DNA from 2 places in the Comamonas sp. 7D-2 genome. Region 2 is predicted to be linked to the other one. Evidence: riboswitches for the same ligand, from Rfam matches in the RefSeq annotation. Region 2 holds a riboswitch; the other holds the start of a gene.
The links. A riboswitch is a leader RNA that binds a small molecule or an ion and turns the genes downstream of it on or off. The one in region 2 is predicted to bind glycine.
Positions count from the first base shown of each region.

Region 1 (7,230 bases), 1.1 Mb from region 2:
TTGAGGCCGCGACGGCTTGGCGTGGAGGCTTCGACCATCAGTGTCTGCGACAGCGGCAGCACCGGCCCTTCGGCAAGGCCCATCAGCGCTCGCAACAACAGCAGGCCGACAAAACCGCCCACCAGACCCGACAGGGCCGAGCAAAGAGAGAACATCAGCACCGAAAGAATCAGCACCGTTTTGCGTCCGCCCTTGCGGTCTGTATAGGCCCCGAAGAATGCACCAGAAGCCGCCCATGCCAATGCCAGAATGGACGACAGCATGCCCAGCTGGGCATTATTCAGATCCAGCTCCTTTGAGACAAAGGGAAATAAAAACGACAATGCCAGCCGGTCAAAAAAAACAATCCCGAAAGTAAAAAACAGAATGATCAGCAGCTTGTTTTCATAGCTCACCCACCCGCTTTTTAGATTTTCATCTTGATTTTTCATGTCTCTCTCCATTCCGTCTTTGGCGGGCTATTTCATTCTTCAGGAAATACCGCCTTTCATTGATGGATTTTCAATCCAGCTTCGGATAACTACCGAAACAGCGTGTCCACATAATCTGCACCTATGCCGATTTTTTCATAATGCTTTCGGCATAGTTCTATGTAGCTGTGAACATCGAAATATCCGTCAGGCTTTCCGTCATCATCGAGCCAGATCAGCGGTCCCTTGACGATAAAGAACGCACGCATGGGCTGCTCATGTTCATAGGCCACCAGGGTATGGCCTTCTCCGGGGGTCTCGTAGACGAAATCACCGGCGCGGGCTGTCCAGTCATGTTCCAGATAGCCCCACTTCCCCGAAATCGTGTAGGCAAACACTTCGTGCGGATGGTAATGGCGGTTCACCAGACCGGCCTCCTTCGCCATCAGAATATCGCACCATTTGTTTTGTGATGGAGAAATCCAGAGGGGACGGGAGGAAACGGTTTCAGAGAATGGAACATAATAACGCTCATCCTCCGTTGGAGCGTTCTGAATATAAGCCTCTGGCTGCGCATCTGGCTGAAAACATTCAGGAATCGGCTTCAGATATTTCCAGAATTCATTCGTGGCTTTTTCGGGCATTTTCTCTCCTTGAATAAACATTTTTTGACGAACGTCATAATCCTATCCATGGGGAAAATTCTGTTTAGTCCCTGCCGGACATGATGTTTGCCCCTGCAGGACAAGCTCTGGAGCAAGGTAGCCCGGCCCTGGCTGAACAACCGACTCCACCAGGTCTGCCGAAATCGACTGGGGATGACCGAGAATGCCGCCATGGATACTTCACGCCACTCACGCTGTCTTGCTGCATACGCTGCATACGCGGCCGTCTTGGGAGCTCTGCTGCTCAGTGCCTGCGCTGGCAACCCAGCCATGGCGCCTAAGGTGGCCGACATCACTCCCCAGCCCCAGGCTGACTCCGCCTCTGCTTCCGGAGGCCAAACCGTAAATTGGCCTGCCTGGATCAAGGCAGACTGCACACCCCCCGCCCAGCTCGATCGGCAACCGCAGCCACGCCGCCACACCACGCCTTTCATCAGCGCCCACTGGTTTCCGAACGGGCTGGAGACCACGGTGGTCTTCCGCCTGGAAGTCACGGCCCAGGGCGAACTCGGCCGTGTGGCCTACCAGCCCGCCGATACCGATCCCCGCATCGTGAAGTCCATCATGCGCTCGCTCGAACGCTGGAAATTCAAGCCCGGCATGCGCCAGGGCCAGCCCGTGACGTCCTGCTTCGAACAGCCCTACCAACTGGTGTTTCCGCGCCAGGAGATCGATGTTCCTCGTACGCCCGCCATGAACACAGAACCGCAGTGAGACCGCAAGCTCAATTCCAGCGATCTGTGCTCGAAAACCCCAAAATCCATCCGATTCGGTGGTGCAAGCCCCTTGCCCACCGCTAGAATCGCCAACGTCAGGAGAGAGTGCCTGCAGCTTGAAGCTGCCTTGCACCGCCGAAGGCGCAGACCCCCAACCCGGTGTCAAAACGCTCAGGCAAAAGGACTGACAAGCGCTGCTAGGTGTGCGAGCCTGCAGCGTCCCTTGCTGGAGAGAGATGCAGGCCGTCATTTCGTATGTGCGCCGACATCCACCGAAGGAGCAAACTGCCCGCGAAAGCAAAGGCAGCGAATCTCTCAGGTAAAGCGGACAGCAGGGCAAGCCCGCCACGCATGACCCTGTCATGCATGGCCACTCATTTGGTTTTGACCACCGGAGCGCTTGCCTGTGACTGCTGCTGCCACTTCTTCCGATCTGCGTTCCACGCCGCTGTTTGCCCTGCACCAGAAACTGGGTGCCCGCATGGTGCCGTTTGCCGGCTACTCAATGCCTGTGCAATACCCTCAAGGCCTGATGGCCGAGCATCTGCACACGCGCAAGGCCGCCGGCCTGTTCGATGTCTCGCACATGGGCCAGTTGCTGTTGCGCGGCCCCGATGCCGCCGCCGCGCTCGAATCGCTGATGCCCGTCGATGTCATGGACCTGGGCCTGCACAAGCAGCGCTACGGCCTGCTGCTCGATGAACAAGGCGGAATTCTCGACGACCTGATGTTCGTCAACCGCGGCGAAGATCTGTTCCTCATCGTCAACGGCGCCTGCAAAGAGGCCGATATCGCTCATATCCAGAACCGCATCGGTAGCCGCTGCGAGGTCGTCCCATTGCCCGATCGCGCCCTGCTGGCCCTGCAAGGTCCGCAAGCTGCCACAGCCCTCTCGCGCCTGATTCCTGGAGTGACGCAACTGGTCTTCATGACCGGCAACCACTTCGACTGGCAAGGCCATGCGCTCTACATCACGCGCAGCGGCTATACGGGCGAGGACGGTTTCGAAATCTCCCTGCCCGGCGATGCTGCCGAAGCCTTTGCCGAAGCGCTGCTGGCACAGCCCGAGGTGGCCCCTATCGGTCTGGGCGCGCGCAACTCGCTGCGCCTTGAAGCCGGACTTTGCCTGTACGGCAACGACATTGACACCAGCACCACGCCGGTCGAAGCCGCGCTGAACTGGGCCATGCAGAAGGTTCGCCGCACCGGCGGCGAGCGCGAGGGCGGTTTTCCCGGTGCGACCATCGTGCTAGAGCAATTGCAGAACCCTCAGTCGCTGCGCCGCAAGCGCGTGGGTCTGATCGCGCTGGAACGCATTCCCGTGCGCGAGCCCGCCGTGCTGGAAAACATGGACGGACAGCATATCGGCCACATCACCAGCGGCCTGCTCAGCCCCACGCTCAACCAGCCTGTGGCGCTGGCCTATGTCAAGCCCGACTACGCCGCCATCGATACGGAAATCTTCGCCATGGTGCGCGGCAAGCCCGTGCCCATGAAGGTGGTCGCCACGCCCTTCGTCCCCACCCGCTACTACCGCGGCTAGGTCTGCCGCCGCGCATGAGACGGGCCAGTTTGCCAAACAGCTGCCAGAACACCGCTAAAGTGCGAACTGGACCTTTCTCAAACAACACCCGATTCCCCTGAATCCCCCATCTGGAGCTTTCCATGAGCATCAAGTATTCCAAAGAACACGAATGGATCAACGCCGCTGACACCAATGCCGCCATCGTCGGCATCACCGTACACGCACAGGATGCGCTGGGCGATGTGGTGTTTGTGGACCTGCCTGCCGTGGGCTCCAGCTTCAAGGCCGGCGATGTGGCTGGCGTGGTCGAATCTGTCAAGGCCGCTGCCGATGTCTACATGCCCGTGACCGGCGAGATCGTCGAAGTCAACGAAGCCCTGCGCGATGACCCGTCGCTCGCCAACAGCGACCCGCTGGCCGCTGGCTGGTTCTTCAAGGTCAAGATGAGCAATGTGGGCGAGCTCGAAGGCCTGATGGAAGAGACCGCCTACAACGACTTCGCCAAGGACAACTAAGCGTATCAACGGCCCTCGCATTGCGAAGGCCGTTTTTGCATGCAGCCATGAGCACCATTCTGTATTTTGACGATCCGGACGTCGGTCTCGCCCGCGAGACCAGCCACCCGACCTTTGCGCGCATCGCAGCCCAGGACTTCTATTACGACGGCGGTGACGACTTCAGCCCCTTCGGCAGCGATGACGGCAGCGACACACTGGCCGCTCTTCAAGAGTGGTACCAGGAGCAAACAGGCGGCAACGCCAAGGCCCTGCGCTTTTTGCAGCAGCAACTGAGCAACTGGGATCTGCCCGTGCCCAAGGACATGCTGGCTCATGACGATGCGGCCAAGGCCCAATGGCTAGCCAGTGACGACATGAACCAGAGCTATCTGCGCTCGGTCTGCCGCGCACACGTGGCCACCGCCTTTGGTCAGCTCAAGATCACAGGCAGCATCGATGCCGATCTGTACAAGCAGGCCCTGCTTGCCCTGGCCTGCCAGCAATGGCTGAACACCGTGGCACGCAGCAAATATCCCGATTGGGAATATGCCGACCAGGAAAGCGAACGCCTGGCTCTGATGAACACCGCGCTGGAACAAGCCAGCGCTGCTTGAAGCACCAGCCGCATGCCTTCAGGCATACGGCATTCACGCATGCCTGGCATGCAAACCGTCAGTCACAGTATTTGAGAATAGGTCCCTCCCATGCTGATGTCGCCTCCCGCCCCCGTCGCTTCCCTGGAAGCGCTGGAAAACAGCCACGAATTCATCCCCCGTCATATAGGCCCGGACGCCGATGAGCAGCAAAAAATGCTGGCCGCCATCGGTAAGCCCTCGCTGGATGCCTTGATTCGCGATGTGATGCCCGACTCCATCGCACGCGCCAGGCCCATGGATCTTCCGGCGCCGATTACCGAAGCCGCTGCGCTGGCCGAACTCAAGGCCATCGCCAGCAAGAATCAGGTTCTGAAGAGCTTTATCGGCCAGGGCTACTACGGCACGCACACGCCGGGCGTCATCTTGCGCAACATCCTCGAGAATCCAGCCTGGTATACGGCCTATACCCCCTACCAGGCCGAAATCTCGCAAGGCCGCATGGAGGCGCTGGTCAACTTCCAGACCATGGTGACCGACCTGACCGGCATGCCGATTGCCAATGCTTCCATGCTGGACGAGGCCACGGCAGCCGCCGAGGCCATGACGCTGGCCAGGCGCTCTGTCAAATCCAAAAGCCATCGCATCGTGCTGGCCGGCGATCTGCACCCGCAGACGATTGAAGTCATCGAGACCCGCGCCCGGCCGATCGGCATCGAAGTGGTGATCGCCAACAGCCAGCAAGAGTGGGAGGCCGCGCTGGCAGGCGATCTGTTTGCTGCCGTCATCCAGTACCCCGCGTCCAGCGGCTGGATCGTGGACTGGAAGGCCGATGTGCAAGCCATTCACGCCAAGCAGGCCGCCGCCATCGTGGCCACCGACCTGCTGGCTCTGACCCTGCTGACACCGCCCGGCGAATGGGATGCCGATATTGTCGTGGGCAACAGCCAGCGCTTCGGCATGCCCATGGGCGCGGGCGGTCCGCACGCGGCCTTCATGGCCTGTCGCGACGAATACAAGCGCAGCCTGCCCGGCCGTCTGGTGGGTGTCAGCGTCGATGCGCATGGCAAGCCCGCCTACCGCCTCGCTCTGCAGACACGCGAACAGCATATCCGCCGCGAGAAAGCGACATCCAATATCTGTACGGCCCAGGTCCTGCCGGCCGTGATTGCCAGCATGTATGCCGTCTACCACGGCCCCCAGGGGTTGAGGCGCATCGCCCAGCGTGTGGCACGCTTCACAGCGATTCTGAGCCGTGGCCTGGCCCAGTTGGGCTTCAGCGCCCACCACCACGACACAGCCTTCGACACCGTGAGCCTGCACACCCGGGAGGCCACCGACGCCCTGGCGGCTCGCGCCGTATCCAAGGGCGTCAATCTGCGCAAGGCCTGGGATGAATATCTCTGCATCAGCCTGGACGAAACCACGACCCGGACCGATGTCGAGCTGATCTGGAGCATCTTTGCCCAGGAGGGCCAGGCCCTGCCCACCATCGAGGCCATGGACGAAGGCCCGACCTCGCTGATCCCCGAATCCCTGCAGCGCAGCACGGCCTATCTGACCCACCCGGTCTTCAACACCCACCACTCCGAAACCGCCATGCTGCGCTATATACGCAGCCTCAGCGACAAGGACCTGGCGCTGGACCGCAGCATGATCCCGCTGGGCAGTTGCACCATGAAGCTCAATGCCACCAGCGAGATGATTCCCATCACCTGGCCAGAGTTCGCCGACATCCACCCGTTTGCGCCCGCCAACCAGCTGCAAGGCTATGCCGAGCTGGACCGGCAACTGCGCGACTGGCTGTGCCAGGCCACGGGCTACGCGGGCATCAGCCTGCAGCCCAATGCAGGCAGCCAGGGCGAATACGCCGGTCTGCTGGCCATCAAGGCCTTCCATGAATCACGCGGCGAGGCGCACCGCAATATCTGCCTGATTCCCAGCAGCGCCCACGGAACCAACCCGGCCAGCGCGCAAATGGTGGGCCTGCAGGTCGTGGTCACCAAGTGCGATGACAACGGCAACGTGGACATGGCGGATCTGAAGCTGGCCTGCGAGAAGCACAGCGCCAATCTGGCCTGCATCATGATCACCTACCCCAGCACGCACGGCGTGTTCGAGACCGAGGTCAAGGAGCTGTGCCAACTGGTGCACAGCCATGGCGGCCGCGTCTATGTGGACGGCGCCAATATGAACGCCCTGGTAGGTCTTGCCGCACCCGGCGAGTTCGGCGGCGATGTCAGCCATCTGAACTTGCACAAGACCTTCTGCATTCCTCACGGCGGCGGCGGCCCCGGCGTCGGCCCCGTGTGCGTGGTCGAGGATCTGGTGCCCTTTCTGCCGGGGCATGCCACCGCAGGCGACGTCCGCCAGGTGGGAGCTGTCAGCGCAGCGCCTTTGGGCAATGCAGCCGTTCTTCCGATCAGCTGGATGTATATCCGCATGATGGGAGAGCCGGGCCTGAAGCTGGCGACCGAGACCGCCATCCTCAACGCCAACTACATCAGCGCACGCCTCAAGGAACACTTCCCCACGCTGTACGCGGGCGAGTATGGTCACGTGGCCCATGAGTGCATCGTGGATCTGCGCCACTTCAAGGACAGCTGCGGCGTGATGGCCGAGGACGTGGCCAAGCGCCTGATCGACTACGGCTTCCACGCACCGACGCTGTCCTTTCCCGTGCCCAACACGCTGATGGTGGAGCCGACCGAGAGTGAAAGCCTGTCTGAGCTGGACCGCTTCATCGAAGCCATGATCGCCATCCGTGCCGAGATTGCCGAAGTGGAGGCCGGCAGACTGCCCAGGGACGACAACCCGCTCAAGA
Region 1 is NZ_CP094238.1:2,538,240-2,545,469, reverse strand. It holds gene MPZ60_RS11705 (MFS transporter) at 1-431, opposite strand, end outside; gene MPZ60_RS11700 (2,4'-dihydroxyacetophenone dioxygenase family protein) at 521-1,054, opposite strand; gene MPZ60_RS11695 (energy transducer TonB) at 1,247-1,789, shown strand; glycine riboswitch at 1,878-1,988, shown strand; glycine riboswitch at 2,008-2,133, shown strand; gene gcvT (glycine cleavage system aminomethyltransferase GcvT) at 2,198-3,334, shown strand; gene gcvH (glycine cleavage system protein GcvH) at 3,457-3,831, shown strand; gene MPZ60_RS11680 (MolR family transcriptional regulator) at 3,879-4,427, shown strand; gene gcvP (aminomethyl-transferring glycine dehydrogenase) at 4,518-7,230, shown strand, end outside.
Region 1: linked by a shared signal. The riboswitch ahead of gcvT (glycine cleavage system aminomethyltransferase GcvT) and the one ahead of MPZ60_RS16720 (trimeric intracellular cation channel family protein) in region 2 are both predicted to bind glycine.

Region 2 (7,230 bases):
GCAAAACAAGCCGGCCGGCAGGCCTGAAGCTCCTGCCGCAGGCTCGGCCGCCGCATCCAGCACCGTCACTTCCCAGCCGCGTCTTGCCAGGCTGGCGGCAGCGGCGGCACCAGCCAGGCCTGCACCCAGCACCAGGCAGCGGCCGGCCTGGCCCACGGGCGCAGGCAGGCCGTCAGGGCGATGGCGCGGCTCCCAGGCCGGGTTGTAGGCTGCATGCAGGTTATGGCGCTTGGGCGGCACGCCAACGCGCTTCTTGACGTCAAAACCCTGAGCCTTGAGCGCTTGGCGCACATGGCCGGCCACGCACCAAGTGGCAAGCTGCGTGCCACGGCGGCAATGGCGGGCGATGTTCTTCATGGCATCTTCATCCCACATCTCGGGGTTGAGCTGGGGAGAGAAGCCATCCAGATATACGCTGTCAGCCGTCATCTGCTGCTTGCGCAGCATGGTCCTGGCATCGCCTATATGGAGCGTCAGCAGCACCTGGCCGTCATCAAAGGAAAGGCGATGCACGCCGGGCAGCAGTCCCCACCATTGCTCGGCCAGTTGTTCGCCAAGCGGGCGCAGTTCCCCATCGGTCGGTAAAAACGCGAGCAGATCCTCGCGCGAGACAGGGTAGGCCTCCACCGAGACAAAATGCAGAATGCGCGGGCGTCTGAGGTCGGCTTTCCATGCCGCCCAGGTGACCAGGAAATTCAGGCCGAAGCCAAAGCCGGTTTCCAGAATGCGCCACTGCGCTGCATCGGCCCAGGCAGCTGGAAGATCGCAGCCACCGAGAAAAACCTGGCGGGCCTGGTCAAGGCCGCCCAGCTCGCTGTGATAGCGATCACCAAATCGGGTGTTGTAGGGGGTGCCATCCGGCATCCATGTGATCGGTTCAGACATGGAAAGTGAAACTACATGGGTAATGCATGGCGCAGTCTAGGTTAGAGCAGCCAAGCAAGGGCCGCCCCGCAGCGATGGCTGCGTCTCCCTCCTGCGTAGCAAGAGAGGGGGAAGGCGCGCAGCGCCACAGGGGGAGTCTCTATCACTCCCAGCGCTGCTGGTACGAAAAAACCGGCAGGCGCCATTTGAAACGAATGGCGGCCAGACGGAAGGCCAGACCGCCGGCAAAACACACGATGGTGCTGATATTGGGGCTGACATCCAGATAGCGCAGGCCCAGGAACATCAGGCATACCGACAGCGACACGCTGGCATACAGCTCGCGGCGGAACACCACGGGGACCTGGTTGCAGAGCACATCGCGCAAGATGCCGCCGCTGATGCCGGTAATCATGCCGGCCATGATGATGACGATGGTGGGGTAGCCCAGCTCCAGCGCGGTATTGCAGCCGATCAGCGAAAAGGCGATCAGTCCCATGGCGTCCAGCAGCAAAAACACCTGCTTGAGCCTGTGCATATGGCGTGCAATCACAGTGGTCAGCAGACCGAAGCTGATGACCAGATACACATATTCAGGGTGCTGGGTCCAGCCGATGGGGTAGTGGCCCAGCACCATGTCGCGGATGGTGCCGCCTCCCAGGGCAGTGACAAAGGCGATGACGACGACGCCGAAGATATCCATATTGCGCCGGCCTGCGGCGAGTGCGCCGGACATGGCTTCGGCGGTAATGGCCACCAGATAGATGACCAGCATGACGGTGAAGTTGGAGGCCTGGAACGAGTCCAGCAAAGAGACGGAAGGAAGCATGAAGGCACTTGAAAATAGACCAGCCACTCACATCGGCGGGAGTGTCCGGCTTGCCTCTCCCGCTGTCCTTTTACCTGAGAGTTGCGCATGAGCACCTTCGCGGTGGACATGCTTGCCCCTTCGGTGAGCCCTGCAGCTTGTGGTTGCGGGCTGCTCTCCAGTTGGCGATATCCGGGTCCTGTCAGACCCACCTGCGGTACTTATTGCCTGAGCGATTATGGGAGTTTGCGCCTTCGGCGGGAACCCTCGAAAGGCTCCGCTCTCCCGCGGGATGGGCGCGATTCTAGCTAGTTTCAGCGACTTTATTCGGGTTAATACCTGTATTGGTGTGTTTCTGCGGCTGCCAGCTCGGGGTGCGGAAGGGCGGTCTGAATCCGCCATGGCTCGCGCAAGCCCGCGTTTTCGTCTGTGAAGCCGCCCGCCATAAAAACTCATACGCGCGACAGCGAGAGGGCGTTGTTGCATATATCACCCCCAGGGCCAGATTTCCCAACCCCAGGTGTGGCTAGGCCACAGCCACCGTCTGCGGGCAGACCGGTTCAGTAGACCGATTGAGGATGGCGGCTCGAATGTGCAGTTCGTTAACTTGGCGCTCGAACGTGCGTGACATTACTCGTTCACCCAGGCGTTTGATGCAGTTCATCTTGGTCTCTACCGGGCTGCGCCGCTGGTAACCGCTCCAGCGTTTCCAGATACTTCACCCCAACCGTCTGCATGCGGCGATAGCTGCGTTGCGGTGCGCAAAGCCATCGCCTTTGCGCACCTTGGCATTCTTTCTTGGGGGAATGATGGGCGTGGCATTGCGCTGAATGACCGCCGCATGCACGTACTGCGTGTCATAAGCCCCATCGCCTGTCACTGTCAGCAGCGGCTCCTCGGCAGGAACTTGCTCCGCAACTGCGGCAACACTGCAGCGTTTGCGCATCAATACCGATGTGCAGCTTGCGCCATTGGCGGCGATGCTTTTTGCACTTCCACTCGCCTTCGCCAAGGAACTTGATGCCTGTGGAGTCAACCAGTCGGTGCAGGCCGGCTGCGCTAGAGCGGTATGCCACTTGCACATCCAGACGGCGTTGGCGGCGACACAATGTACTGAAGTCGGGAATTGGCCACAGCAATCCAGACAGCGCCAGTAGTGACGGAACAAAGCCTGTGGTCTGCCGCAAGACTAATCCAAAGAGGTTCTTGATGGTCAGGCAGAACTGAATCGCTGCATCCGAGAACTGCGGGCTGTGCCCGCGTTTGCCGCTGTCAGCGGCAAGCCAAGACATGGTCTTGTCCAGCCAGATGGTCAAGGAGCCGCGAGCCTTGAGTGCTGCGTTGTACTGCTTCCAGTTGGTGGTGTGAGCGGCAGCACTCATTAGGGCGTTGGTGTCGGAGGCCCTTCATGCTCAAGCTTTCGCGAGGTAAAGAGCAAGCTTGCCGATACACCTTCTTGGTGAGCCACGAGTGACACGCTCATCCCAGGCTCATAGGTTTGACGAACCAGGTCCGCTTTCTCGGTGGCAGACCTACGCCTGCGGCGCTGTTCCCAGGGTCTTGGTATGCCTACGCCCCATGTTTATGTGAAAGACAAGCAATGGACCATGCCCGGGGATTCATTAGGCTGTCCCACTATCTCTCGTCAGATCTTCTGCGTTGGCGAGAAAAGTCATCATTAAAACGCATAGCTTGCCGCAATGTGTGCATTGGCGTTGACAGACTCTGATAGAGATACTTTTCAGTCGAGCCTCACCACGCTGTTTTAGCAAGTTAGACAGTGGCGCTCTAACTAGAAAGCTGGTTACTGCGGCGTGACAGCTGCAGACATAACGAAGCTCCGGAGACAACCTGTTCCTGATAAGGACCTGTATGAAAGACATTCGCAAGACCATGGACGAAGGTGCCATGACCTCGTTTCAATGGCTGGCCGTAAGCATCTGCATTTTGCTCATCATGCTTGATGGCTTCGATGTGCTCGTGATGGCTTTTACTGCATCATCAGTTGCGGCTGAATGGAAGCTCAATGGCGCTCAGCTGGGCGTGTTGTTCAGTGCCGGGCTGATTGGTATGGCCATTGGCTCGCTGTTTGTCGCCCCCGTGGCCGATAGACGCGGTCGGCAGCCTGTCATTGTGCTGTGCCTCGTCGTGGTTTCGGCTGGAATGCTGATGTCAGCCATGGCCCGAAGCTATATCGAGCTGGCTGCCCTGCGGGCCATCACCGGCGTCGGCATCGGCGGCATGCTGGCAAGCGTGGGGGTCATCACTTCCGAGTTCTCGTCCCAAAAGTGGCGCAGCACTGCGATCGCGTTGCAAGCCACCGGCTATCCGATCGGTGCCACTCTGGGTGGACTCATGGCCGCTTGGCTGCTGACACATTACGGCTGGCGCTCGGTCTTTGTTTTTGGCGGCCTGACGACAGCCTTGATGTTGCCCATCGTGCTGTGGCGTCTGCCCGAATCCGTGGATTTCCTGCTGGGCCGCCGTCCGGTTCACGCGCTCGAGAAGCTCAATCGTTTGATGGTGCTCATGGGCCATGCACCGCTTGCGCAGCTGCCTGCTCCGGTGGCCGGCGATGCCGTTCAAGGCAATACGGTGGCGGCGCTGTTCAAGAATGGTTTGGCACGTCCTACCCTGATGCTGTGGGCAGGCTTTTTCCTGCTCATGTTCAGTGTCTATTTCTCGCTGAGCTGGACACCCAAATTGCTGGTGCAAGCCGGTTTGTCGGCCCAGCAGGGCGTGACGGGCGGAGTGCTGCTGAACCTGGGGGGCATTGCTGGCGGTAGCTTGTTCGGTCTGCTGGCTGTGAGGGCGAAGTTGCGCAATCTGGCGATTGGCAGCCTGTTGCTCAATGCGCTGTTTACCGCATTGTTCGGCCTTGCTTCGACCAGCCTGGCGTGGGCATTTGTTGCTGCAGTCGGTGTAGGTATTTTTCTGTTTGCATCCATGGCTGGTCTCTATGGCCTGGTGCCTGCCACCTATCCCGCCCAGGTCCGCGCTACCGGCATGGGGTGGGCCATCGGTATTGGCCGCATTGGCGCCATCGTGGCGCCAACCATGGCGGGACTGCTGCTGGATGGCGGCTGGCAGCCTGCTTCGCTCTACTACGTCTTCGCTGTCCCCCTGATTGTCGCTGCGATGGCCGTTTTCGCCACAGGCGCGGGCCGAGTCGCGGTTCTTCGGGGTTCGGTGGCTGCGGCGCACTGACTTTCAAAGCACGTATTTCCCCACTCTATTGATAACGACCCCGTTATGTTTTTGTTGAACACTTGGTATGTCGCCTGCAAGGCTGATGAAATCCCTCAAGACAAGCCTTTGGGCCGCACCATTTGCAATGAGCGCATTGCTTTTTACCGTGGCCCGCAGGGAATTGCTGCGGTGGAGGACTTTTGTCCTCACCGCGGTGCACCGCTATCGCTGGGCTTTGTCTGCGAGGGAAAGCTGATCTGTGGCTACCACGGCCTGGAGATGGGTTGCGAGGGAAAAACGATTGCCATGCCAGGCCAGCGCGTGCGGGGATTTCCAGAGATCCGCAGCTTTCCAGTCGTGGAGCGGTATAGCTTTGTCTGGGTCTGGCCAGGCCGCAAGGAGGAGGCCGACCCCGGGCTGATTCCAGAGCTTTACTGGGCGGACAATCCGCAATGGGCCTATGGCGGCGGCTACTACCACATCAAGGCCAGTCATTTGCTCATGATTGATAACCTGATGGATCTGACGCACGAAACTTATGTGCATGCCAGCTCGATTGGACAAAAGGAAATCGACGAGACGCCTTGCGTGACCAAGGTGGATGGCGACCATGTCACCACCAGCCGCTTCATGGAAGGCTTGCCTGAGGCTCCGCCATTTTGGCGCATGGCTTTGCGCGGCAATGGACTGCCCGATGACCAGCCCGTGGATCGTTGGCAGATCTGTCATTTCGAGCCACCCAGCCACGTGATGATCGAGGTGGGCGTGGCTCTGGCCGGGCATGGCGGTCATGGTGCGCCAGCAGACAAAAAGGTTTCGTCCATCGTTGTGGACTTCATTACCCCGGAAACCGAAACCACGCATCATTATTTCTGGGGTATGGCGCGCCAGTTCAAGCCACAGGATGCGGCTTTGACGGCCTCTATTCGCGAGGGGCAGGGCAAGGTCTTCAGCGAGGACACGGAGGTGCTGGAGCTGCAGCAGGAAAACCTGATTCGCTGGCCTGACCGTAAGCTGCTGATGCTCAACATCGATGCAGGTGGTGTCCAGTCCCGCCGTGTCATCGAGCGCTTGCTGACGCGTGAGCGCGCGGAGGCTGTATGACTGCTGGCAGCTTTTTGCAAGTTCGAGTCGCTCGGCGAACGCAGGAGGCACAGGACATCTGTGGCCTTGAGCTGGTGGCTATCGATGGCGGTACCTTGCCATCTTTTGTGGCTGGCTCACATATAGACGTACACCTTCCCGGTGGAATCGTTCGTCAATATTCGCTGTGCAACGATCCTTCGGAAGCGCATCGTTACCAGATCGCCGTGTTGCGCGATCCAGCCTCACGTGGAGGCTCATCGGCTGTGCACGAAGTTGTGGCCGAAGGCGACGTGCTGCAGATCAGCGCGCCTAGAAATCATTTCGCGCTGGAACCTGATGCGCCGCACCACTTGCTCTTGGCCGGGGGCATAGGCGTGACGCCCATCCTGTGCATGGCGGAGCGGCTTTCGGTACTTGGTGCCTCCTTTCGCATGCACTACGCAGGTCGTTCCAGGCAGCGCATGGCTTTTCAGCAGCGTATTGTGGACTCTGCCTTCGCTGACCAGGTGCAACTGTACTTTGACGAGGGCGATGCTTCCCGGCGCCTGAACATAGAAGCCGTGCTTGCCGATGCCTTGCCGGACACGCATCTCTATGTTTGCGGTCCCCAGGGGTTTATCGACGCAGTGCTGGACGCTGCGCGCCAGCAGCGCTGGAGCGAAAAGCGATTGCATTGGGAGTTTTTTGCGGCAGCCAATGTTGGCCCTCGCGGCGAGGACACTGCTTTCGAAGTGCAACTCGCAAGTTCGGGGCGTGTCGTGTCTGTCGCGGTAGGTCAGAGCGTGACACAGGCTTTGCAGGACGTTGGTGTGGAGATCATGGTTTCCTGTGAGCAGGGGGTTTGCGGCACTTGCCTGACGCGCGTTCTATCAGGACAAATTGATCACCGTGATTCTTATCTGACCGCTGAGGAGCAAGCCGCTGACGATCAGTTCACTCCTTGCTGCTCACGGGCCCGCTGTGAACGGCTGGTACTGGATCTTTGAATCTGCAGAAATTGATATCTATGGCTTTGAACAAACCTTATCTTGATGTGCCTGGTACCACGGTGTTTGACGCAGAGCAGTCCCGTAGGGGCTATTGGCTCAACCAGTTCTGCATGAGCCTGATGAAGGCGGAGAACCGCGAGCGCTTTCGCGCCAACGAGCGAGCCTATCTCGACGAGTGGTCGATGACTGAGGAGCAGAAGCAGGCCGTGCTGGCGCGCGATCTCAATCGCTGCATAGACCTGGGCGGGAACATTTACTTTCTCGTAAAGATAGGCGCCACTGACGGCATCAGCG
Region 2 is NZ_CP094238.1:3,635,958-3,643,187, reverse strand. It holds gene mnmC (FAD-dependent 5-carboxymethylaminomethyl-2-thiouridine(34) oxidoreductase MnmC) at 1-864, opposite strand, end outside; gene MPZ60_RS16720 (trimeric intracellular cation channel family protein) at 1,028-1,693, opposite strand; glycine riboswitch at 1,746-1,864, opposite strand; glycine riboswitch at 1,878-1,970, opposite strand; partial or broken gene MPZ60_RS16715 (IS5 family transposase) at 2,199-3,054, opposite strand; partial or broken gene MPZ60_RS16710 (transposase) at 3,066-3,239, opposite strand; gene MPZ60_RS16705 (MFS transporter) at 3,545-4,879, shown strand; gene MPZ60_RS16700 (aromatic ring-hydroxylating dioxygenase subunit alpha) at 4,925-5,965, shown strand; gene MPZ60_RS16695 (PDR/VanB family oxidoreductase) at 5,962-6,933, shown strand; gene ligA (protocatechuate 4,5-dioxygenase subunit alpha) at 6,954-7,230, shown strand, end outside.